Kineococcus endophyticus: one gene and its partner. The main gene of each other region encodes a partner of the protein of the gene in region 2 in a complex. Links are inferred from orthologs where the notes say so. Each region holds a gene or a part of one and is shown on either strand. Other genes may lie near its edges.

Region 1 (10,895 bases), on a different replicon or contig from region 2:
TGCTCGTGCAGTTCGGCGTACGTCACGGCGCGGGTGTCGCCGGGTTCGCCCTCGAAGTGCAGCGCGACGCGGTCGCCGTTCCCGGCCTCGACGTGGCGGTCGACGCAGTTCACCGCCACGTTGAGCCTGCCGCCCACGAACCACTTCGCGAACGGCGCCCCCGACCAGTCCAGGACGTCGGTGAAGTCGGTGTCCCACGTGACGTTCTCGCGGGCCTGCTCGGCCCAGAACCCGAGCCGGTCGGCCGCGGCGCGCTCGTAGAGGTCGGCCTGGGCGACGGCCTGCGCGGCGAACTCCGGGCTCGGCGGCACGGTGGCCTGGGTCGTCGACTGGTCCTGCGGCGTGCTCACGGACGTCCTCCTCGACAGCCTGCTCTCGCGGGTACGCGACGAGGTTAGCCGTCGACGGTTGCGGGCGCGTTGCGGGTCGTCCGCGCAGGAATCCGCCGACGCGCTGAACGCCGCCGGTGCGAGCCGCGTACACACCCCCGACCCGGCCCCCGCCGGGTCCGGACCACCCCGACCAGCAGGAGGAACCCCGTGCGACCCCGTACCGCGATCACCGCCGCAGCCGCCGCCATCGCCCTCGTCGGCCTGGGCTCCACCACCGCCTCCGCCACCGCCGGCGGATCGGACCACGGGCGCAGCGACGCTCCCCGCGCCGTCGGCCTCGTCGACGGCACCCGCCTCGTCACGTTCTCCACCGCCACCGCCGGCGCCGTGAAGACGACGGGCACCCTGAAGGGCCTCAGCGGCGACACGAAGCTCGTCGGCATCGACGCCCGGATCCAGGACAAGCAGGTCTACGGCGTCGGCGACCGCGGCGGCGTCTACCGCCTCGACGTCCACGCCGCGCAGGCCAGCAAGGTGCTGCAGCTGACGGTCCCCCTGCAGGGCAACGCGTTCGGCGTCGACTTCAACCCCGTCGCCAACGCCCTGCGCATCGTCTCCGACAACGGCCAGAACCTGCGGCAGTCCTTCGCCCGCACCGACGCCGGGTACCCCGCCACCGTGGCCGACACGTCCCTGACGACGCCGCCCGCGGCCGGCACGACCACGGGCGTCACCGCCGCGGCCTACACGAACAACGACACCGACCCGGCCACGGCGACGACGCTGTTCGTCATCGGCACGAAGGACGACGTCGTCGCGGTGCAGTCCCCGGCGAACTCGGGCACGCTCGCGCCCACCGGGAAGCTCGGCGTCGACGTCTCCGGCAGCGTCGGCTTCGACGTCACCGGAACCACCGGGTACCTCGCGGTCCCCGGGGCGAAGGGCTCGCAGCTGTACCGGGTCTCGCTCCTGACGGGGGCGGCGACGCCGGTCGGGACGATCGAGGCGAAGGTCACCGACCTGGCGCTGCGCCTGTCCTGAGCCGGACGGACGCCGGGTCCGGCGGGCTGAGGGGGTCTGCCGGACCCGGCCCCGGCGGGGCGCAGGTGAGCAGGACGGACGGAGGAGCATGGGACGGCGCCACGGACGGCGCGGCGGCTCGACGCTGCAGGACGAGGCGAGCCGGGCCGACGGACTGCGGGACGAGACCGACGTCGCGCGCGCCTACGCGGCGCACGGGGCGGAGCTGTACCGCTTCGCCCTGCGCGGGCTCGGTGACGCGGCGGCCGCGCAGGACGTCGTGCAGGAGACCTTCCTGCGCGCCTGGCGGGCGGCGGACCGCTACGACCCGTCGCTCGCGAGCCTGCGGGTCTGGCTGTTCGCCATCGCCCGCAACACCCTGCTCGACCACGTGCGGGCGGCGGGAGCGCGACCCTGGCAGGGTGCGCTGGTGGCGGACGTCACCGACGTCACCACCGGGGCCGTCGGCGAGGACCCCGGCGAGGACGTCCTGCGGGGGTGGGTGGTCGAGGAGGCGCTGCGGCGGCTGTCCCCGGAGCACCGGACGGCGGTCGTCGAGACCTACCTGCGCGACCGGCCGCCCGCCGAGGGGGCGGCCGAGCTGGGGGTCCCGGTGGGCACGGTCCGCAGCCGGGTCTTCTACGGGCTGAAGGCGCTGCGGGTGGCGATGGACGAGATGGGGGTGGAGCCGTGAGCGGGGACCAGGGGGAGCACCGGGAGCTGCGCGAGCTGCTGGGCCTGCACGCCCTCGGCCTGACGCCGCCCGCGGACACCGCGCGCGTGCAGGCCCACCTCGACGGGTGCGCGGACTGCCGGGCCGAGCTCGCCGAGCTCGCACCGCTGCGCGCGGACCTGCGCCTCGTCGACCCGGACCGGCTGCCGGGCGAGGCGGCACCGCCCCGGGAGCTGGGCGACCGGGTGCTGGCCGCCGTCCGGCAGGAGTCGGTGCTGCGCGACCGCCGCGAACGGCGCGCGTCCAGGACGCGTCGGCTGCGCGCGGCGCTCGTCCCGGTGGCCGCTGCGGTCGTGGCGGCGGGCGTCGCCACCGGCGTCACCTGGCAGGTCGCGACCCGCGACCCGGCGCCCGCGGTGGCCGTCGAGGAGCTGCCCCTGACCGTCGTCGCCTCGGGCCTCAGGGCCGACGCGCCCGCCGTCGTCGTCCCGCACACGTGGGGCGTGGAGGTGACGTTCGAGGCGTCGGGCTTCGCCGCCGGGCGGACCTACCGCGCCGTCGTGCGCACCGCGGACGGTGCGACGCGACCGGCCGGGGAGTTCCTCGGCGTCGGGGCGGGGGAGCTGACGTGCGACATGCAGGCCGCCGTCCTGCGCGACGACGCGACGGGGTTCGAGGTGCTCGACGACGCGGGCGCGACCGTCCTCACCCTCCCGCTCCCCCGCGCCTGAGCGGGCGCGGACCCCGCGGGGAACGCCTCGTTGCCTCCCCGAGGTCGATCACCGGCCGCGGGGAGGCAACGAGGCCTCACCCCGCGGCAGCGGGGAGGCAACGCGGTCGCAGGGACCTCAGACGGACGCCGTCACTTGCGCCCGGTCCGCCACTTCATGCCCCACCCGAACGCCTCGTCGAGGGCCTGCTGCCCGCCCTGCACGTACCGCACCTCGCGCTGGACGGACACCTCGCGGCCGTCGGAGACGATCTGGGCGATCGCGCACATGGGCGAGCGGTCGTCGTGCTCGTCGAGGCGCACCTCGATCTCGGGGCCGGAGGTCGGGTGCAGGGTCACGACGCCGTCGGCGGCGGCCCAGTTCGGGACGCCCTCGTAGATGAAGGCGAAGACGAGGATCCGCTTGATGCGGGCCGCCTGACCGAGGTCGACGAAGAGGTTCTCCCCGCCGCCACCGGTGCGGTCGTCGCCGTCGAGCCAGACGACCGGGTCACCGGCACCGCGGTCGCGGAAGGCGTTGCCGAGGGCCTGCACGACGCCCTTGGACCCGTCGGAGAACTCGTACAGCGCGCCGATGTCCAGGTCGATCCCGGACTGCGGGGCCGCGGCGGCCTTGAGCTTGGAGAAGAACCCGCCACCCGAGGCGGGGGCGGCCCCGGCCGGACGCGCGTTCCAGGCCAGGTGCACGCGCAGCGTGCCGCCGGCCCCGCCCGACTTCGACAGCGACACCTTCGGCGCGGACTTGGTCAGCGTCACCTTCGAGAGCGAGACGCCCCCACCTCCACCGCCCGCGGGCGGTTCGGGGCTGTTCGCCTTCTTCGAGTAGTCGATGGCCACGGGTCCGACGCCTTTCGTCCGGGGAACTGTCTCCCAGCCAACGTACGGCTGCCCCGGGTAGTGCCGTCAGGTCCAGGGACCGGCGAGCAGCGCCCCCGTCAGCGGCGCGGACGGGTCCGCCCCCAGGTCCAGCCCCGACGCCGGCGCACCGGCGCGGACGAGCAGGTCGCCGACGGCGGCGATCATCGCGCCGTTGTCGGTGCACAACCGGATGGGCGGCACGCGCAGCTCGACACCGGCTGCGGCGCAACGCTCCTCGGCCAGGGACCGGACGCGCGAGTTCGCCGCCACCCCGCCGACGAGCAGCAGCGTGTCGACGCGGTGCTCGCGGCACGCAGCGAGGGCCTTGCGGGTCAGGACGTCGGCGACGGCCTCCTGGAAGCTCGCCGCGACGTCGGCGACGGGCACCTCGCCCCCGGCGTCGACGCGGGCCTCGACCCAGCGCGCGACGGCCGTCTTCACCCCCGAGAAGGAGAACCCGTACGCCGGGTCCGAGGGCCGGGACAGCGCGCGGGGGAAGCCGATGGCGTGCGGGTCGCCCTCGCGGGCCACGCGGTCCACGACCGGTCCGCCGGGGTAGCCGAGGCCGAGGACGCGGGCGACCTTGTCGAAGGCCTCCCCCGCCGCGTCGTCGATGGTGTCGCCGAGGTGCACGATCGGGTCGCGGCCGAGGTCGCCGAGCAGCAGCAGGGACGTGTGCCCGCCGCTGACGACGAGCGCCACGCACCGCGAGGGCAGCGGGCCGTGCTCCAGGACGTCGACGGCCGCGTGCCCGGCGAGGTGGTGGACGCCGTAGAGCGGCTTGTCGAGCGCGAACGCGAGCGCCTTGGCCGAGGCCAGCCCGACCTGCACGGCCGTCGACAGCCCGGGCCCCGCGGTCACGGCGACGGCGTCGACGTCGGACAGCTGCAGGGACGCCTTGTCCAGCGCCTCGTGCAGGACGGGGACGATGGCCTCGAGGTGGGCGCGGGCCGCGACCTCGGGGACGACACCGCCGAAGCGGGCGTGGGCGTCCATGCTCGAGGCGAGCGCGTCGCCGAGCAGCACGCCCTCGCTGACGAGGCCGACACCGGTCTCGTCGCAGCTGGACTCGACCCCGAGGACGATCACGCGGGCGCCCGCAGACCGGCCGCCTCGAGGATCTCGGCGCGTTCGTCGGCGGGCAGCCGGTCGACGTAGACGACGCCGTCGAGGTGGTCGCTCTCGTGCTGCAGGCAGCGGGCGAGCAGGCCGGTGCCGACGATGCGGACGGGCCGGCCGTGGACGTCGACGCCGCGGACCTCGGCGGTGTCGGGGCGGGCCAGGTCGGCGTACTCGCCGGGCACGGACAGGCAGCCCTCGCCGTCGAGGTCGAGGCGGCGCTTGCGGCCCGTGGGCAGGTGCAGGACGGGGTTCACGACGTGGGCGACGACGTTCTCGCCCGTCGTCTCCGACTCCGCGTCGGGGCAGTCGACGACGAAGACGCGCGCGTCGACGCCGATCTGGTTGGCGGCCAGGCCCACGCCGTCGGCGGCGTCCATCGAGGCGAACATGTCGGCGACGAGCTGGACGAGGTCGTCGTCGAAGGCCGTCACGGGCGTGCAGGGGCGGTGCAGCACGGGCGTGAAGTACCGCGTGATCGGGTGGACGACCCCGGTGCGCCCCTCGAAGACGACGGGGACCCGCTCCGCCGGCTCGACGGGGGTCGACGCGGGGTCTTCAGGGGAGCTCACGACACGTGATCGTAGGTCAGGGCTGCGGGTGGAAGCGGACCGCGAGCAGCGCGACGTCGTCCCCGCCCGCGTCCGGGCCCCCGTCCTCGACCTCCGCGAGCAGCTCGTCCAGCGCCGCGGCCAGGTGCGGACCGGCCAGACCGGACGCCTTGGCGCGCAACCGCTCGATGCCCACGTCGAGGTCGTCGTCGCGGCGCTCGACGAGGCCGTCGGTGTAGAGCAGCAGCGTCGCCCCCGCGGGGACCTCGACGACGTGGTCGGTGCGGTGACCGGCCCCCACCCCGAGCAGGAGGTCGGGGTCGGCGTCGAGGACGCGGGCGGTGCCGTCGGCCAGGACGAGGACGGGCGGCGGGTGGCCGGCGTTGGCCCAGCGCAGCACCCGCACCCCGGCCGCGCGGGCGCCGGCGTCCTGCTCGACGCGCACGACGAGGCAGCTGGCCAGGATCGCGTCGGCGCGGAAGGAGTCGACGACCGACTCCAGGCGGTCCAGCAGCAGCGCGGGCGGGTCGTCGCGGTCGACGGCCAGGGCGCGCAGGGCGATGCGCAGCTGCCCCATCTCGGCGGCCGCGGTGATGTCGTGCCCGGCGACGTCGCCGATGACGAGCAGCGTCGTCCCGTCCGGGAGCAGCACGCCGTCGTACCAGTCGCCCCCGACCTGGTCGTCGGTGTGGGCGGCGACGTACCGGGCGACGAGCTCGAGCCCGCCGGCCTGGGGCAGGTCCGTCGTGAGCATGGAGTTCTGCAGCGTGCGGGCCGTCGCCGTCCGCTCGGCCAGCAGCAGGGCCCGCTGCAGCGCCTGCGTCGTGTAGGAGGCGAGGGCCACCAGCATGGCCCGCTGCCCCTCGGGCAGGTCGACGTCCTCGCGCCAGACGACGGTGAGCAGCCCGACGCTGCGGCGGGCGGCCAGCAGCGGGACGGTCGCGACGAGCCGGGCCCGCGAGACGTCCCAGCGGTGGGCGAGCTCGGGGAACCCCGAGCGCAGGCTGTCCTCGTCGTCGAACCGCGGCTGCCCGTCGCGCAGGGCGACGAGTCCCGGGCCGGGACCGTCGAGGGGCACGTCCTGCCAGTGCTCCTGCGCCCCGGGCGCGTAGTCGCCCGTGAAGGGGGTGCGCAGGACCTGGCGGTCGTGGTCGACGACGGACACCGCCGCGTACGTCGCCCCGAAGCCCTCGCGCGCCGCGGCGGCGGCCACCTCGGCGACGTCGGCCACCGTGCGCGTGGCGGTCAGCGCCTCGGACAGCCGCAGCAGCCGCGTCGTGTTCTCCAGGGACCGCTGCAGCGATCCCATGAGGGCGTCGCGCTCGACCTCGAGCGCCCGCTCGGCGGTGACGTCGCGGAAGGAGCACAGGACGGTCTGCCGCCCGTCCGGGCCGTCGACGCGCTGGGCCCGGACCGCGATCCACCGGTCGGTGCCGGGGACGGGGCCGGTCCAGGTGACGAGCCCGCCCTCGGCGCGCGTGCGGCGCAGCTCGTCGTGGAAGTCGCTGCCGACCGCGGCGGGGAACACGTCGGACAGCAGCCGGCCCACCATCTGCGACGGCAAGAGGCCGTACAGGGCGGCGCCGGCGGCGTTGACGTGCTCGACGCGCCACTGCTGCGCGTCGAGCACGATGGTTCCCTCGGAGACCTCTTGCCACGCACGCAGGAGCAGCGGGTCCACCGCTCCCGCGGACGACATGCCAGCAGGTTAGGGACCAGGGGGCCTGTCCCGCAGGCGATCCGGCGCATCCACCGGTTCGCCCGGGACACCTCCCGAGGGGACCCCGCGGACGTCAGGCCGGGACGGCGGGGACCGAGAACTCGATCGTCCCGGCGTCCTGGACGGACACGAAGCCGAGGTTCGGCGCCTGCACGCCGTAGTCGGACCACGTGACCGGCAGCGAGCCCGTGACGGTCACGGCCTTGTCCGCCGTGCGCTGCACGGTCGCGGGGACGGTGACGTCCTTCGTCGTGCCCTTGAGCGTCATCGCCCCGGTGAGCTGGACGGCGATCGTCGAGCCGACCTCGAGCCCACCGAGCGGGACGGGGGAGGTCACGGCGAAGTCGGCGGTCGGGAAGCGGTCGACGTCCATGATGTCGGCGCCGCGGAACTGCCCGTCGCGGGCGCTGGAGTCGGTCTCGACGCTGGCGAGGTCGACGGACACCTTCCCCGCGGTGAGCTGCCCGCCGTCGACGGTGAGCGAGCCCGTGACCTCGTCCGTCCGCCCCGTGACGGTGACGTTCTGGCCGTTGAGGACCTCGTCGACGCGGTATCCCGCGGTGCCACCGCTCGTGATCGCCCACGACCCGTTGAGCGCGGCGTCGGTGGAGGCCGCGGTGGCGGTCGCGCTCGGCGTGGAGCCGGCGGTGACGAGCGGGGCCGCGGCCTTGGCGCCCTCGACCTTCGCGTAGATCCGCGGGCCCACGACGGCGGCCAGGACGAGGAGGACGACGACCACGGCCAGCCCGATCCAGAGCCTGCGGCGGCGCGGCCGGCCCGGCCCCGTGGAGCGGGAGGGACTGTCGGTGGTGCTGGTGCTGCTCATGGGGACCCCCGTGAGTCGTGACGCCGTCCGGTCGGGGCGTCGTGTCACCGGCTACACGGATCCGGCGGGCCCCGGGGTTCAGCTGCGAGCCTGCCGGGAGGCCGGGAACCACCTGGACGGACGCCGGGAGCTCCCCCGACCAGCGGGTGAACGGCGGGCGAACCCCGGATGGCGTCGTCCCCCTCTCAACTACGACGGTGCGTCGTTGCAAACGTTGCGGCGCAGGCGGTGCGACGCCGTCCGCGGTGGTCCGGAGCACCCCCGTGGAGGGCCTACCCTCGACGCGTGCCGTTTGAGCGACTTGAGCGATTGCGCCTCATGAGCGACTACCTGGCCCCGACGCCCGTGTGGGCGCCGGCCGACCTCGGGGGCTTCGTCCTCAGCCCCACGCACCTGGACCACCTGGGCCTGGACGAGCACCTGCGCACGGGCCTGCTGGCCTGGCAGGCCTACTTCGACGAGCACCACCCCGTCGACCTGTGCGGGTGGGACTCCCCGTCGTCCTGCACCACGTACGCCAGCGAGGGGTTCCGGCTGCAGTCGGAGCTGAACCACGCGCTGCCCGGGGTCCACTTCGACCTCGACCTGTGGCCCGTGCGGGCCGTGGACCTGGACGTCCTGCCCCTCTGACGGTCCCCCGTCAGGACCCCTTGGCCGCCTTCGCGGCCCGCTTGGCCTCCTGCTTGGTCGCGCGCACCTTCTGCAGCGACTCGGCGTCGACGATGTCGGCGACCGACCGGTAGGACCCCTCCTCGCCGTAGTCGCCCGCGGCGCCGCGCCAGCCCTCCGGCTGCACCTCGTAGCGCTTGCCGAGCAGGGCGACGAAGATCTTGGCCTTCTGCGCACCGAACCCGGGCAGCGCGGACAACCGCTTGAACAGCTCCCGGCCGTCCGCCACCCCCGTCCACAGGTCCTCGGTGCGCCCGTCGTAGGTGTCGACCAGTGCCTGCGCGAGGGCCTGGGCGCGCTTGGCCATCGACCCCGGGTACCGGTGCAGCGCCGGGGGTCCCTTGAACCACGCCTCGACCGTCCCCGGGTCGGCCGCGGCGAGGTCGTGCGCCGACAGGACCTGCGCGCCCATCCGCTCGGCGAGCAGCTTCGGGGCGGAGAACGCCCACTCCATCGGCACCTGCTGGTCGAGCAGCATGCCGAGCAGCAGGGCCAGCGGGTCCCGCGACAGCAGGTCGTCGGCGGCCTCGTCCTGGGTCAGGTGAACCGTGGGCACGGGACGATCGTGCCCTACTGGGCCGGGGTCCCGACAGGAGCCGTGGGGCTGGAGGGTGCGGGGCTGCTCGGCCGCACCGTCGCCGGGTCGGGTCCGCAGACGATGCGGTTCTCGGGGTTGTAGACCGTCGTCCACGTCTCCCGCTGCGGCGCACCGCCACCGACGGGCGTCATGACGCGCGTGACGTCGACCGTGAACCCCGTCGCCGTGGCCGAACTGGCCTTGCAGCCGCCGGAGGTGTCGTAGATCGTCCGCGGCGGCTTGACGTTGCGCCGCACGGACTTCTCGGCCGTGACGTCCATGAACTTCGTCCCGTACATCGAGACGACGACCTGGTTCCCGACGATCCCGGCCTGGATGTAGACGCCGTGGCCGGAGTCGTTGCGGAAGCGGTTGTCGATGCTGCGCCAGTCGATCGTGGCCTCCCGGCCCTCGGGGTAGCGGGAGATGTAGAACGAGTGCGGTTTGTGCTCGATCTCGTCGAGGCCGCCGAAGAACACCGCGTTGAACAGCGTGGTGGACAGCTGCGAGACGCCGCCGCCGTAGTCGTCGACGAGCCGGCCGCCGGAGATGACGGGCGCGCGGTTGAACCCGCGTTCGGGCGTGCGCTCCCCGACGGTGTCGTTGAGGGAGAACTCCTCCCCCGGGCGCAGGATCGTGCCGTCGACGTGCGAGGCGGCGATGCGGATGTTCTCGGTGCGGCCCTTGTTCGCCGTCAGGGTGGTGGCGAACGTGGAGATGCGCTCGGTGATCCCCAGCTGCTGCAGCGCTTCCGTCGTCAGCGCGGGCTGGGACTCGGTGAGCTGCACCTCCGCACGGCGCGTCGGTTGCTCACCGGTGAGGGCGCCCGTGACGGCCTTCGCGAGGTCCTCCGGCGGCGCGGCGCGGCCGGCGACGGCCGGCACGACCTGGGGAGTCTCGCCGACGATCTCGATGCGCGCGTCCTGCGCGGCGCTCTCGAACTGCGGGTCGGCGGCCACGAGGGCGGCCTGCAACCCGGCGCCGTCGGCGACGAGGGCCGCCTTCCCGTCGACGGGCCGGACGGCGAGGGACCGGGCGAAGGCGGCGGGGGCGAGGGTCGCCTCCCGGCCGCCGCCGGCGACGACGAGGTTGCCGGCCACGGCGGGCCGCGCGACGGCTTCGACGGCGGACTGGATCCCCGCGGCGTCGACGGACGGCTCGGCGACGGCGGCCTGCAGCGTCACCGGGCGACCGCTCAGCCACCCGCCGCTGACGGCGCGGGCGGCGGCGTCGACGTCGAGGGCGCGCCCGTCCTCCGGGGCGGTGACGGCGGGTTCGACGGTGCCGTCCTCGCGCACGTCGAACGTGACGGCCCCCTCGACGGGGGCGACGGCCACGGAGTCGGCGAGCGGTTGCAGCGCGGTCCGCAGGGCCGCGGTGTCGACGTCGACCTCCGGCGCCTGCGTCGTCCCGCCGGGGAGGTGGCGCCAGAGGTCGGCGGGGGCCCACGCCGGGCCGGTGAGGCGTTCGGCGGTGGCGGCGGCGTCGACGGCCAGCCCGGCCTCGCCGGGCACGACCTCGTCGGTCGCGGACGCGCCGGCGCCGGTGACCTGCAGGGCGACGGGCGTGGTGGACAGCTGCTGCGCACGCCCGCTCAGCGTGCTTTCGACGGCCGCGCGGTCCTGCCCACCCACGTCGGCGCCGAGGACGGTCGTCCCCCGCGGCGCCTGGCCGCCCAGGGCGAGGGCCGCGGCGCAGTACCCGCCCGCGATGACGACGACGCCGAGGCCCACCCAGGTGGTGGGTCGCCGGAACCACGGCCGTCGTGGCCGGTCGCTGCTCGGCCGTCCGGTCTCCTGCTGCGCCGGCTGGTCGGTGTT
Region 2 (10,950 bases):
GGGCGTCGGCCCGGCCGGGACCGGATCCTGACCCGATCGGGGACGACTTCCCCCCAGGGGCTTGAACAACTTCTGACGCGGTTGTAGCTTCATGGTCAGACGCACCGCCACTCAGCACGATCCCCCAGCGAGGAGCACACCACCATGGCCGAGATCTCCCGTCTCCCCGGACCCGTCGCCGACGTCTGGGAGTGGCAGCTCGACGGTTCCTGCCGCGAAGCCGACCCGAACCTCTTCTTCCACCCCGAGGGCGAGCGTGGCCCCGCCCGCCGCAACCGCGACGCCGCCGCCCAGGCGATCTGCGGTGGGTGCCCCGTCCTGGAGCAGTGCCGCAAGCACGCCCTGAAGGTCCGCGAGCCCTACGGCGTGTGGGGCGGCATGACCGAGGACGACCGCGAAGCCGTCTACGCGACCGAGCGTCGCCGCGGGATGCGCATCGCCGGCTGACGCCCTGCTCCACCCCGTGCGCGGTGTGGTGCGGCGCACGGACCGGCCGGTGGGCCGGGACACCGCTGGGAACGACGAAGGGCCCGGCTCCCCCAGGGGAGCCGGGCCCTTCGCGTGGTCCTCAGGAGAGGTCAGTGGCCGTGGCCGTGACCGTGACCCGCAGCGGCGGGCTCCTCCTCCTTCTTGTCCACGACGAGCGTGTCGGTGGTGAGCACCATCGACGCGATCGAGGCGGCGTTGCGCAGCGCGGAGCGCGTCACCTTGACCGGGTCGAGGACCCCGCCGGCCAGCAGGTCGACGTACTCGCCGGTCGCGGCGTTGAGGCCGTTGCCCGGCTCGAGCGAGCGGACCTTCTCCACGACGACGTAGCCCTCGAGGCCGGCGTTCTCGGCGATCCAGCGCAGCGGCTCCGAAGCCGCCTTGCGGACGAGCGCGACACCGGTCGCCTCGTCGCCGGTCGTGCCCAGGCCGTCCTCGAGCACGGAGACGGCGTGCACCAGGGCCGAGCCGCCGCCGGCGACGATGCCCTCCTCGATCGCGGCGCGCGTCGCGGAGACGGCGTCCTCGATGCGGTGCTTCTTCTCCTTGAGCTCGACCTCGGTGTGCGCGCCGACCTTGATGACGACGACACCGCCGGACAGCTTGGCGAGGCGCTCCTGGAGCTTCTCGCGGTCCCAGTCGGAGTCGGTGCGCTCGACCTCGGCCTTGATCTGGGCGACGCGGCCGGCGATGTCGTCGGCCGAGCCGGCGCCGTCGACGATCGTCGTGTCGTCCTTGGTGACCGTGATGCGGCGGGCGGTGCCCAGCGCGTCGAGGTCGATCTGGTCGAGCTTGAGGCCGACCTCCTCGGCGACGACCTGCGCGCCGGTGAGGGTGGCGATGTCCTGCAGGATCGCCTTGCGGCGGTCGCCGAAGCCGGGGGCCTTCACCGCGACGGCGTTGAAGGTGCCGCGGATCTTGTTGACGACCAGGGTCGACAGCGCCTCGCCGTCGACGTCCTCGGCGATGATCAGCAGCGGCTTGGAGACCTTGAGGACCTTCTCCAGCAGCGGCAGCAGGTCCTGGACCGTCGAGATCTTGCCCTGGTGCACGAGCACGTAGGCGTCCTCGAGGACCGCTTCCTGACGCTCGGCGTCGGTGACGAAGTACGGCGAGATGTAGCCCTTGTCGAACTGCATCCCCTCGGTGAAGTCCAGCTCGAGGGCGGTCGTGGAGGACTCCTCGACCGTGATGACGCCGTCCTTGCCGACCTTGTCGAACGCGTCGGCGAGCAGGTCGCCGACCGTCGCGTCCTGGGCCGAGATCGTCGCGACGTGGGCGATGTCGCCCTTGCCGTCGACGTCGCGGGCCAGCGACAGGAGCTTGTCGTTGACGGCCTCGACGGCCTTGTCGATCCCGCGCTTGAGGCCGGAGGGGGCCGCGCCGGCCGCGACGTTGCGCAGGCCTTCCTTGACGAGGGCCTGGGCCAGGACGGTCGCGGTGGTGGTGCCGTCACCGGCGACGTCGTTCGTCTTGGTGGCGACCTCCTTCGCGAGCTGCGCGCCGAGGTTCTCGTACGGGTCGTCGAGCTCGACCTCGCGGGCGATGGTGACGCCGTCGTTCGTGATCGTCGGCGCCCCCCACTTCTTGTCGATGACGACGTTGCGGCCCTTGGGGCCGAGGGTCACCTTGACGGCGTTGGCGAGCGCGTCGACGCCGCGCTCGAGGGACTTGCGGGCCTTGTCGTCGAACGAGAGCTGCTTGGCCATGTCTTCTTCCTTCCGTAGACGTGCGCAACGAGGGACGCCCCGGGCACCCGAGATCGGGTGCCCGGGGCGTCAGGACCTCTGGTCGACTACTTGGCGACCTTGGCGAGGACGTCGCGCGCCGAGAGGATCAGCAGCTCGTCGCCGCCGTACTTGACCTCGGTGCCGCCGTACTTGGAGTAGATGACCTTGTCGCCGACGGCCACGTCGACCGGCACGCGGTTGCCGTTGTCGTCCACGCGACCCGGGCCCACGGCCAGGACTTCACCCTCCTGGGGCTTCTCCTTGGCGGTGTCCGGGATGACGAGACCGGAAGCGGTCGTCTGCTCCGCGTCGAGCGGCTTGACGACGATGCGGTCCTCGAGCGGAGTGATGGAGACCGACACTGGTGCGGCCCTCCCCTTCTGCTTCAGCGAACTGGCGTACGGGACGGTCGGAACGGTGGGGAGCGGACGACCGTCGTCGCGGGTTCCGGGCGGCCGCTGCCCCGTTGGCACTCCCACCCGGGGAGTGCCACCGACGCTGCGCGAGACGTTAGCACTCAGCCCTGACGAGTGCCAGACGCAGGGGGGCTCTGGGAGCATCCTCCGGGTGAACACCGCCGACGTCGACGCCCTGCGGTCCCCGGCGGGCCGCGCCCTCCTCGACGCCCTGGCCGGGACGGCCGGTGAGGACCCCGTCGCGCTGGCCACCCGGCTGCGGCGCGCGGGCCACGACCCGGCCCTCGCCGCCCTGGCCACGACCCAGTCGCGGCTGCGGGCGAAGGCGGCCGCGAAGTTCGGCGACCGGGCCCGAGACCTTTTGTTCACCGCAGCCGGTGTCGAGCAGGCGACCCGCGCCGTCGTCGCCCGCGAGCACGCCCGCCGCTTCGTCGCGGCGGGGGTGGCGAGGGTCGCCGACCTCGGTTGCGGCGTCGGCGCGGACTCCCTGGCCTTCCTCGACGCGGGGCTCGCCGTCCTGCCCGTCGACGCCGACCCCGTCACGGCCGCCGTCGCCACGCACAACCTCGGGGTGGCCGTCCGCTGCGAGGACGTCACGGCCGGGATCACCGGCGAGCTCGGCGAGGGCGACGGCGCGTGGTTCGACCCGGCCCGCCGGACGTCGGGCGGGCGGCGCGTCTTCGACCCCGAGGCCACCTCGCCGCCGCTGTCGTTCGTGCTGGCGACGGCCGCCCGGGTCCCGGCGACGGGGGCCAAGCTCGCGCCGGGCCTGCCCCACGAGCTCGTCCCCGCGGACGCCGAGGCGCAGTGGACCTCCGTCGACGGCGAGGTCGTCGAGTGCGCGCTGTGGTGCGGACCGCTGGCCCGGCCGGGGGTGGCGCGCAGCGCGCGGGTGGTGCGGGGCGGTGTCGCCGTCGACCTGGACTCGGTGGACCTGCCCGACGCCGAGGTGGGCGCGGTCGGCGGGTTCCTGCACGAACCCGACGGCGCGGTCATCCGGGCCGGGCTCGTCGGACGCGTCGCGGCCGACCTCGGAGGCCGGCTCGTCGACGAGACGATCGCCTACGTCACGACGGACGACGCGGTCTCCTCCCCGCTCGTCCGCTCGTTCCGGGTCCTGGACGTGCTGCCGTTCGGGCTCAAGAGCCTGCGGGCGCACCTGCGCTCCCTGGACGTCGGAGCGCTGACCGTCAAGAAGCGCGGGACCGCCGTCGACCCCGACCAGTTGCGCAAGCAGCTGGCGCTCAAGGGGTCCCGGCCCGCGACGATCGTCCTGACGCGCGTGGCGGGCAGGCAGAGCGTGCTGGTGGTGGACCCGGTCAGCTGATGCGCGCCCGCAGGACGAGCGCGTCGACGTCGTCGGGCTGGTAGTACCGGGCCCGCCGGGCGATCTGCTCGAACCCCTCGCTGCGGTAGAGGTGCTGGGCCGGCTCGTTGTCGGCCCGCACCTCCAGCAGCAGGTGCGTCGCACCGGCGTCGACAGCGCTGGTGCGCAGTTCCCGCAGCAGCGCGCGGCCCGTCCCCCGGCCCTGCTGGTCGCGGGCCACACCGATGGTCTGCACGTCGGCGTCGGCCCCCGCGACGACGATCCCGCCGTACCCGACCACGCGCCCCGCGTCCTCGGCCACCAGGAACCGACGGTTCGGTTGCGCGAGTTCCCCCCAGAACGCCTCGACGCTCCAGGCGCCCCGGCCGAACAGGTCGCTCTCGAGGGCGTGCACGTCGGCGACGTCCCACCAGCGCATGTCGCGCAGGACGACACCGGTGGGTCCGGTCAGGTCCAGGGCCAGGCACAGCCGCGGCCACGCGTCGAGGCCGAGCTCGGCCTCGTGCACGCGCAGGGCCCGCAGCTGCGGGCCGGGGTCGGCCACGTCGCGGAAACCCAGCCGCCGGTAGTACGGCGCGTTCCACGGCACGTCGGCGAAGGTCGTCAGCGTCAGCGCCGGTCGGCCGTCCTCCCGGGTGACGTCGGCCGCGAGCTCGAGGAGGCGCCGGCCGATCCCGCGGCGGGCGTGGCCGGGGTGGACGCTGACCTGTTCGACGTGACCGTTCCCGTCGACGGGTTCGACGGTGAGGAGCAGGTACCCGACGACCGCCCCGGTCCCCTCCTCGACCGCCACCCAGGCGCGTCCCGCCGCCCGGTGCGCGGCGAGCACGTCGAGGGCGGGCGGGTCGTCGTCGGCGACGGCCGTCATGCCGAGGTCCCGGAACGCCTCCCCCGCAGCGCGTTCCACGTCCTGCACGCGGGACAGGTCGGCGGGTTCGGCGGGACGCAGGACGACGGACGGTTCCTCCACACGCGCAGTCTGCCGCCCTTCCGCAGCGCTCCGCACGGTGGTTCGCTGGTGCCGTGGACGAACCGGAGCAGGTGCTGGACTGGTTGCTGGACTCCGACCCCGCACTGCGGTGGCAGGTCGAACGCGACCTCGCCGACGAACCCACCGAGGTCTGGGAGGCCACCCGCGCCCGCGTCCCGCACGAGGGGTTCGGCGCGCGCCTGCTCGCGCTGCAGGACCCCGACGGACGGTGGGCCGGCGGTGCGTTCTTCCCCGCCGACGCCGACCCGACGGGCCCACAGCCGTGGACGGCCACGACGTGGGTCCTGAACTCCCTGCGGGAGTGGGGTGTCGACGCCGGAGCGCTGGGCGACACCGCGGAACGGCTCGCCGACGCGCGGTGGGAGTACGACGACCTGCCCTACTGGGGCGGGGAGGTCGACTGCTGCATCAACGCGTGGACCCTGCTCAACGGCGGGTGGCTCGGGGTCGACGTGAGCGGCCTCGTCCGGTGGTTCGAGGAGCACCGGATGGCCGACGGCGGCTGGAACTGCGCGTGGGTCGAGGGCTCGACGCGGTCCTCGTTCCACTCCACCCTCGCCGCCGTCCGGGCGTTGCGCGACGCCGAACGCCGCACGGGGACGACGACGTCCGCCGCCGCGGGTGAGGAGTACCTGCTGGAACGCCGGCTGCGGCGCCGGCTCAGCACCGGCGAACTCGTCGCGCCGTGGGTCGACGACCACACCTACCCGTTCCGCTGGGGGTACAGCGTGCTGAACGCCCTCGACCACTTCCGCGAGGTCGGGACGCGGGACGCCCGGATGGCCGAGGCCGTCGACGTCGTCCGGTCGCAACGGCGGCCCGACGGCCGGTGGACGCGGACGGACCGGTTCCCCGGCGCCGTCTGGTTCCCCGTCGACGGCCCCGCCGGGGAACCCTCGCGCTGGGTGACGTTCCTCGCCCTGCGCGTCCTGCGCTGGTGGGGGTCCTAGCCCCGGGTCCGCTCGTCCGCCCCGTCGCGCACGTCGACGAGCAGCCGGTCGGCCCGCAGCCGGAACCGCTTGGTGCCCCACATCATCACGGCGGCCAGGAACGGCAGGACGCCGAGCGCGGCGACCCCGAGGGCGTCCGACCCCGTGCTGGAGGCGACGAACTCCCGCAGGTTCGGGGCGACGAAACCCCCGAGGTTCCCGAGGGAGTTGATGAGCCCGATGCCCGCCGCCGCGGCCGCCCCCGTGAGGAACGCCGTCGGGTAGGACCAGGTGATCGGCCCGATCGACAGGAACGAGGCGACGGCCACGGAGATGCAGACGATCCCGACGAGCGCGTACCCGCTCGCGCCCGCCGCCGCCGACCCGATGACGAACACGCCCGTGCTGACGAACAGCCACGTTCCCCACGTGCGGCGGCGGCGGACCGTCGTGGCGTGCCGGCCGACGAAGTAGCAGGCGAACATCCCCACGAACCACGGCACGGCGGTGATCAGGCCGACCTGCCAGCCGACGTCGCGGCCCGTCAGCCCCGCCACCTGCGTCGGGAGGTTGAACGTCACGCCGTAGACGGCGATCTGCAGGCAGAAGTAGACGACCGTGAAGTACCAGACGCGACCGTTGCGCATGGCCGCCCAGACGCCGCCGGGGCCGTCGGCCGACCGCAGGTCGTCCTCCTCGGCCATGGCCTGCCGCAGCGCGCCCTTCTCCTGCTCGGACAGGAACGTCGCCTGCTGCGGGGAGTTCACGAGGGCGAAGATCGCGACGATCCCCGCGACCACCGCGAGACCGCCCTCGACGGCGAACATCAACTGCCAGCCCGCGATCCCGTCGACGGAGTCGCCGAGGCTGATGAGGACCCCCGACAGCGGTGACCCGATCATCTGCGAGAACGGTTGCGCGAGGTAGAAGATGGCGAACATCCGGACGCGGTGCGCGTTCGGGAACCACTCGGCCAGGTACATGATGATGCCGGGGAACAACCCCGCCTCGGCGACGCCGAGGAGGAACCGCAGGACGATGAACGACGTCTCGCCCTGCACGAAGGCGAAGCACGCCGAGACGATCCCCCACGTGATGGCGATGCGCGCCAGCCACGCCTTCGCCCCGAACCGGCGCAGCGCGAGGTTGCTGGGGATCTCGAAGATCGCGTAGCCGATGAAGAACACGCCCGCCCCGAACGCGTAGGCCGCGGCCGAGATCCCGCGGTCAAGTTCCAGGGCCCGCTCGGCGAAGCTGACGTTCGTGCGGTCCAGGAACGAGACCACGTAGAGGACGACGATCATCGGCATGAGCCGGCGGGAGGCCCGCCGGACGGCCGACTCCAGAACCGGGTTGCTGACCGCTGCGGGCACGGGCGGGACCTCCTCGTCGAGACTTCCCAGACCCGGGCACGCTACGCCGTGACGCGTTTGCGCGCTCCCGGTGCCACGGCGTCCGGCCGCCGCAGGTAGAGGGGTTCGGGCGGCAGGAGCTCCAGGGCGCCGCGGCCGGCGAGCGCGTCGACGACGACCTGGGCCAGCGCACCGCCGTCGACGTCGAACGGGCCGTGCTCCCCACCGAGGAGTTCGGGGTACAGTCGCGTGCCCGCGCCGACGACGGGGACGTCCACGACCACGTCAGCGGGCCGCAGGACGTCCGGTCCGGCGGTGCGCCGCACTCCGACCGCTCCGCCGACGACCAGGTAGCGCGCCGTGTGCACCTCGCGGCGGCGGGCGTCGGTGGCGACGAGGAACTCCCCCGTGGTGCCCTCGGCGACGGCCGCGGCGGCCAGCGCGTCGAGGGAGCAGACGCCGCGGACGCGGGCTCCCCACGCCAGGGCGAGGGTGCGGGCGGTGGCGATCCCGACGCGCAGACCGGTGTAGGGCCCGGGGCCCACGCCGACGGCCACGTCCGTGACGTCCCGGCGTTCGCGGCCCGCGGCGCGCAGCACCTGCGCAACGGTCGGCACGAGGACCTCGTTGTGGCTGCGGGCCGTCCCGGCCCGGGCGGAGGCGAGGACCCGCTCCCCGTCGTGGACGGCGACCGCCACCCCGTCGGTCGCGGTGTCGAGGGCGAGCAGCAGCACGTCCGGGAGTCTAGGACGGTCCGGCGGCCGTCCCGTCCGGGCGGTCGGAGGGGTGCGAACGGCGGCGGGCGAACCGGACCGAGGCGGCGAAGACCGCCGGCGCGTCCCGGTCCGACGTCAGCTCGTGGAAGCTGTTGGCGTACACCACCTCCGAGACCTCGGCCGAGGACACCCCGGCCAGGACGGCGCGCGCGGAGGCGGCGGGCACGACGTGGTCGACGCGCGAGCGCAGGAGCAGCAGCGGCTGCCGGACGAGCGCGAGGTCGCGCCGCACGTCGCGCCACCCCGCGGCCTGCGAGACGAGCGCGCGCAACGGCGTCGTGTCGTAGGCCAGCACCTGGGCGGTCGTGTCCTGCAGGTCCCCGGCCACGCCGGGCCAGCGCGGCAGGACCCGGCCCAGCACCTGCACCGCCGCCAGCTTCCACGGCTCCAGGAGCACGGCCGGGTTGGCCAGCACGAGGCCGTGCACACGGTCCGGGCGCAGCTCGGCCAGCCGCAGCGCCAGGCCACCGCCCATCGAGATGCCGGCCACGAGGACGACCTCGTGGTCCAGCCGGTCCAGCGCGGCCTGCGCCGCCCCGAGCCAGTCGGCCCACGTCGTGCGGTCGCAGTCCGCGGCGGTGGTGCCGTGCCCGGGCAGCAGCGGGACCTCGACGTCGAACCCCGCCGCGTGGAACTCCTCGGCCCACGCCGCCACGGACAGCGGTGTGGCCGTGAAGCCGTGCACGACGAGCACTCCCGTACGGGGCCGGACGGCGTGCCGCCGGGCGAAGCCGTGGACGCGGTCGTCGTCGGTCCGCTCGGCCAGCGACCCCTGCCGTCCGCTCACGCGAGGTCCACCCCCGCCCAGCGCTCGCCGACGCCGCGCACGACCGCGCGCCGCGGTTCGACGGGGGCCCCGGCCTCGGGGTCCTCCCCCGCCCCGTCGGTGGAGGGGGCCGCCCCGGTGGGGCGCCGCAGGTCGACCTCGAGCCGGTCCCCCGCGATCTCCTCCACCAGCCCGCGCCCCCACTCCACGACGGTCACGGCCTCCTCGGCCGCGGTGTCGAGGTCGAGGTCGTCGACCTCGGCGAGGGACCCGAGGCGGTAGGCGTCGACGTGGACGAGCACCGGCCCGCCGACGAGGGACGGGTGCTCGCGCGCGATCACGAACGTCGGGGACGTCACCGGCCCGCGCACGCCGAGCGCGGCCGCCAGCCCGCGGGTGAACGTCGTCTTGCCGGCGCCGAGGTCCCCGGACAGCAGGACGAGGTCACCGGCGCGCAACTGACGCCCCACGCGCTCGCCGAACGCCGTCGTCTCCTCGGGCGTCCGCAGCAGGTGCTCGGTGCTCACGCGCGCCTCCGGCGTCCTCGACGGGCCAGGGGGACCACGACCTCGTGCGTCGCGGCCGGCGGACCGGACGCGTCGGCGGCCCGCGCCAGCAGCCGCTCCAGGCGGGACGTCACCACCCCGGGGTGCTCGAGCATGACGAGGTGCCCGGCCCCGCGGACGAGCACGTGCTCGGCCTCGGGCAGGGCGTCGGCGATCCCCCGGCCGTGGGCGGCCGGGGTCATGAGGTCCCGCTCGGCGGCCACGACCAGGACGGGGCGGCCCGCCAGGCCCGCGAGCGCCTCCCGCTCGTCGAGGGTGGCGAAGGCGGGCAGCAGGTCGGCGATGACGTCGACGGGCGTCTGCGCCATCATCCGGGCGCTGAGCCGGACGAGCTCGGGCGCGACCGGCCCGGCGAAGCTCCAGTGCCGCACGAGCCGCTGCTCGAGGTCGGCCCCGACGCGGCGGCTGCGTTCGAGGACCTCGTAGCGGCCCCCCGCCCGCTCCAGGGCCAGCTCGGCCCAGTGCACGAGGTGGTGCCCCAGCAGCGGCAGCCCGTGGTCGACGGCCGCGAGCCCGCCCGCCGACGTCGCCACGAGGGCGACGGCGGCGATCCGGGGCAGCAGGTCGGGCCGGCGGGCGGCGAGCTCCATGACGGTCATGCCGCCCAGGGAGTGCCCGACGAGGACGACGGGTCCGTCGGGGGCGACGGCGTCGAGGACCTGCCCGAGGTCGTCGGCGAGGCGGGCGACGCCCACGGGTCCGTCGGGGCCGCGGCCGGACCGGCCGTGACCGCGCAGCTCGGGCAGGACGAGCCGGTACCGGCCGCGCAGCGCGAGGCGCTGGAAGTGCCAGCAGTCGGCCGTCAGGGCGTAGCCGTGGCACAGCACGACCGTCGGCGCCGGACCCGCACCGGTCGTGGCCGGGCGGTCGAGCTCGTCGACCTCGACGTGCAGCCGGGCGCCGTCGTCGGTGACGACCTCGACGGGGCTGCCCGTGAGCGGGAGCAGCTCCTCGCGCCGGTCGCTCGTGCGCCGGCGCAGGGGGCGCCGACGGACGGGCAGCGTCGGCAGGGTGGGCAGGGTGGGCCTCACGCGGGGACCTCCGGGGGCTGCGGGACGCCGGCCGTCCCGGTGTGGCGGCGGGGGACGCGGGCGCCGATGCGGGTGACGACCTCCCAGGAGATCGTCCCGGCGGCCTGCGCCCAGTCGTCGGCCGTGGCCTCCCCGTCGCCGCCGGGGCCGAAGACGACGGCCGGGTCCCCGGGCAGCGCCGCCTCGTCACCGAGGTCGACGACGACCTGGTCCATGCAGACGCGACCGGCGATGCGCCGCCGGGCCCCGGCGACGAGGACCTCCCCGGAACGCTCCCCGTCCCAGGAGGCGTGCCGCGGGACGCCGTCGCCGTAGCCCAGCGGCACCAGACCGAGGGTCGTGTCGGCGGGCACGGTGTAGGTCAGGCCGTAGGAGACGCCCGCCCCGGCCGGCACCCGCCGCACGTGCGCGAGCCGCGCGGCGAGCGTCATCGCGGGGACGAGGCCGAGCTCGGCGCCGGACGCGAGGTCGGGGGCGGGGCTGAGGCCGTAGACGGCGAGGCCGGCGCGGACGAGGTCGTAGCGCGCCTGCGGGACGAAGAACGCGGCCGCCGAGTTGGCGTGGTGGCGCAGGCCCGGGT

What was found.
Region 1: the proteins of tsaB (region 2) and tsaD are in contact, whole or in part, in a solved structure (PDB 4WQ4), measured with the Escherichia coli proteins. The link is inferred for Kineococcus endophyticus from one-to-one orthologs.

The regions. Positions count from the first base shown.
Region 1 is NZ_JBFNQN010000004.1:334,876-345,770, reverse strand. What follows is about bases 2,681-5,581. They hold tsaD (tRNA (adenosine(37)-N6)-threonylcarbamoyltransferase complex transferase subunit TsaD), read right to left. Parts: upstream 4,703-5,581; coding sequence 3,659-4,702; downstream 2,681-3,658. Other genes in these bases: AB1207_RS07645 (SpoIIE family protein phosphatase), read right to left, coding at 5,321-5,581; def (peptide deformylase), read right to left, coding at 4,699-5,211; AB1207_RS07660 (tellurium resistance protein), read right to left, coding at 2,888-3,592; AB1207_RS07665 (anti-sigma factor family protein), read left to right, coding at 2,681-2,756. Outside these bases: acs (acetate--CoA ligase), read right to left, coding at 1-350; AB1207_RS07675 (DUF4394 domain-containing protein), read left to right, coding at 540-1,373; AB1207_RS07670 (sigma-70 family RNA polymerase sigma factor), read left to right, coding at 1,462-2,046; more of AB1207_RS07665, read left to right, coding at 2,043-2,680; more of AB1207_RS07645, read right to left, coding at 5,582-6,982; AB1207_RS07640 (YceI family protein), read right to left, coding at 7,077-7,829; AB1207_RS07635 (immunity protein CdiI family protein), read left to right, coding at 8,115-8,459; AB1207_RS07630 (HhH-GPD-type base excision DNA repair protein), read right to left, coding at 8,470-9,054; AB1207_RS07625 (VanW family protein), read right to left, coding at 9,069-10,895.
Region 2 is NZ_JBFNQN010000003.1:317,889-328,838, reverse strand. The notes cover bases 6,130-9,085. They hold tsaB (tRNA (adenosine(37)-N6)-threonylcarbamoyltransferase complex dimerization subunit type 1 TsaB), read right to left. Parts: upstream 7,966-9,085; coding sequence 7,294-7,965; downstream 6,130-7,293. Other genes in these bases: tsaE (tRNA (adenosine(37)-N6)-threonylcarbamoyltransferase complex ATPase subunit type 1 TsaE), read right to left, coding at 8,791-9,085; AB1207_RS05790 (alpha/beta hydrolase), read right to left, coding at 7,976-8,794; AB1207_RS05800 (MFS transporter), read right to left, coding at 6,130-7,252. Outside these bases: AB1207_RS05830 (WhiB family transcriptional regulator), read left to right, coding at 145-447; groL (chaperonin GroEL), read right to left, coding at 579-2,195; co-chaperone GroES, read right to left, coding at 2,282-2,578; AB1207_RS05815 (class I SAM-dependent methyltransferase), read left to right, coding at 2,784-3,959; rimI (ribosomal protein S18-alanine N-acetyltransferase), read right to left, coding at 3,952-4,929; AB1207_RS05805 (squalene cyclase), read left to right, coding at 4,983-5,900; more of AB1207_RS05800, read right to left, coding at 5,897-6,129; more of tsaE, read right to left, coding at 9,086-9,300; AB1207_RS05780 (alpha/beta hydrolase), read right to left, coding at 9,297-10,370; alr (alanine racemase), read right to left, coding at 10,367-10,950. UniProt on the Escherichia coli protein: Required for the formation of a threonylcarbamoyl group on adenosine at position 37 (t(6)A37) in tRNAs that read codons beginning with adenine.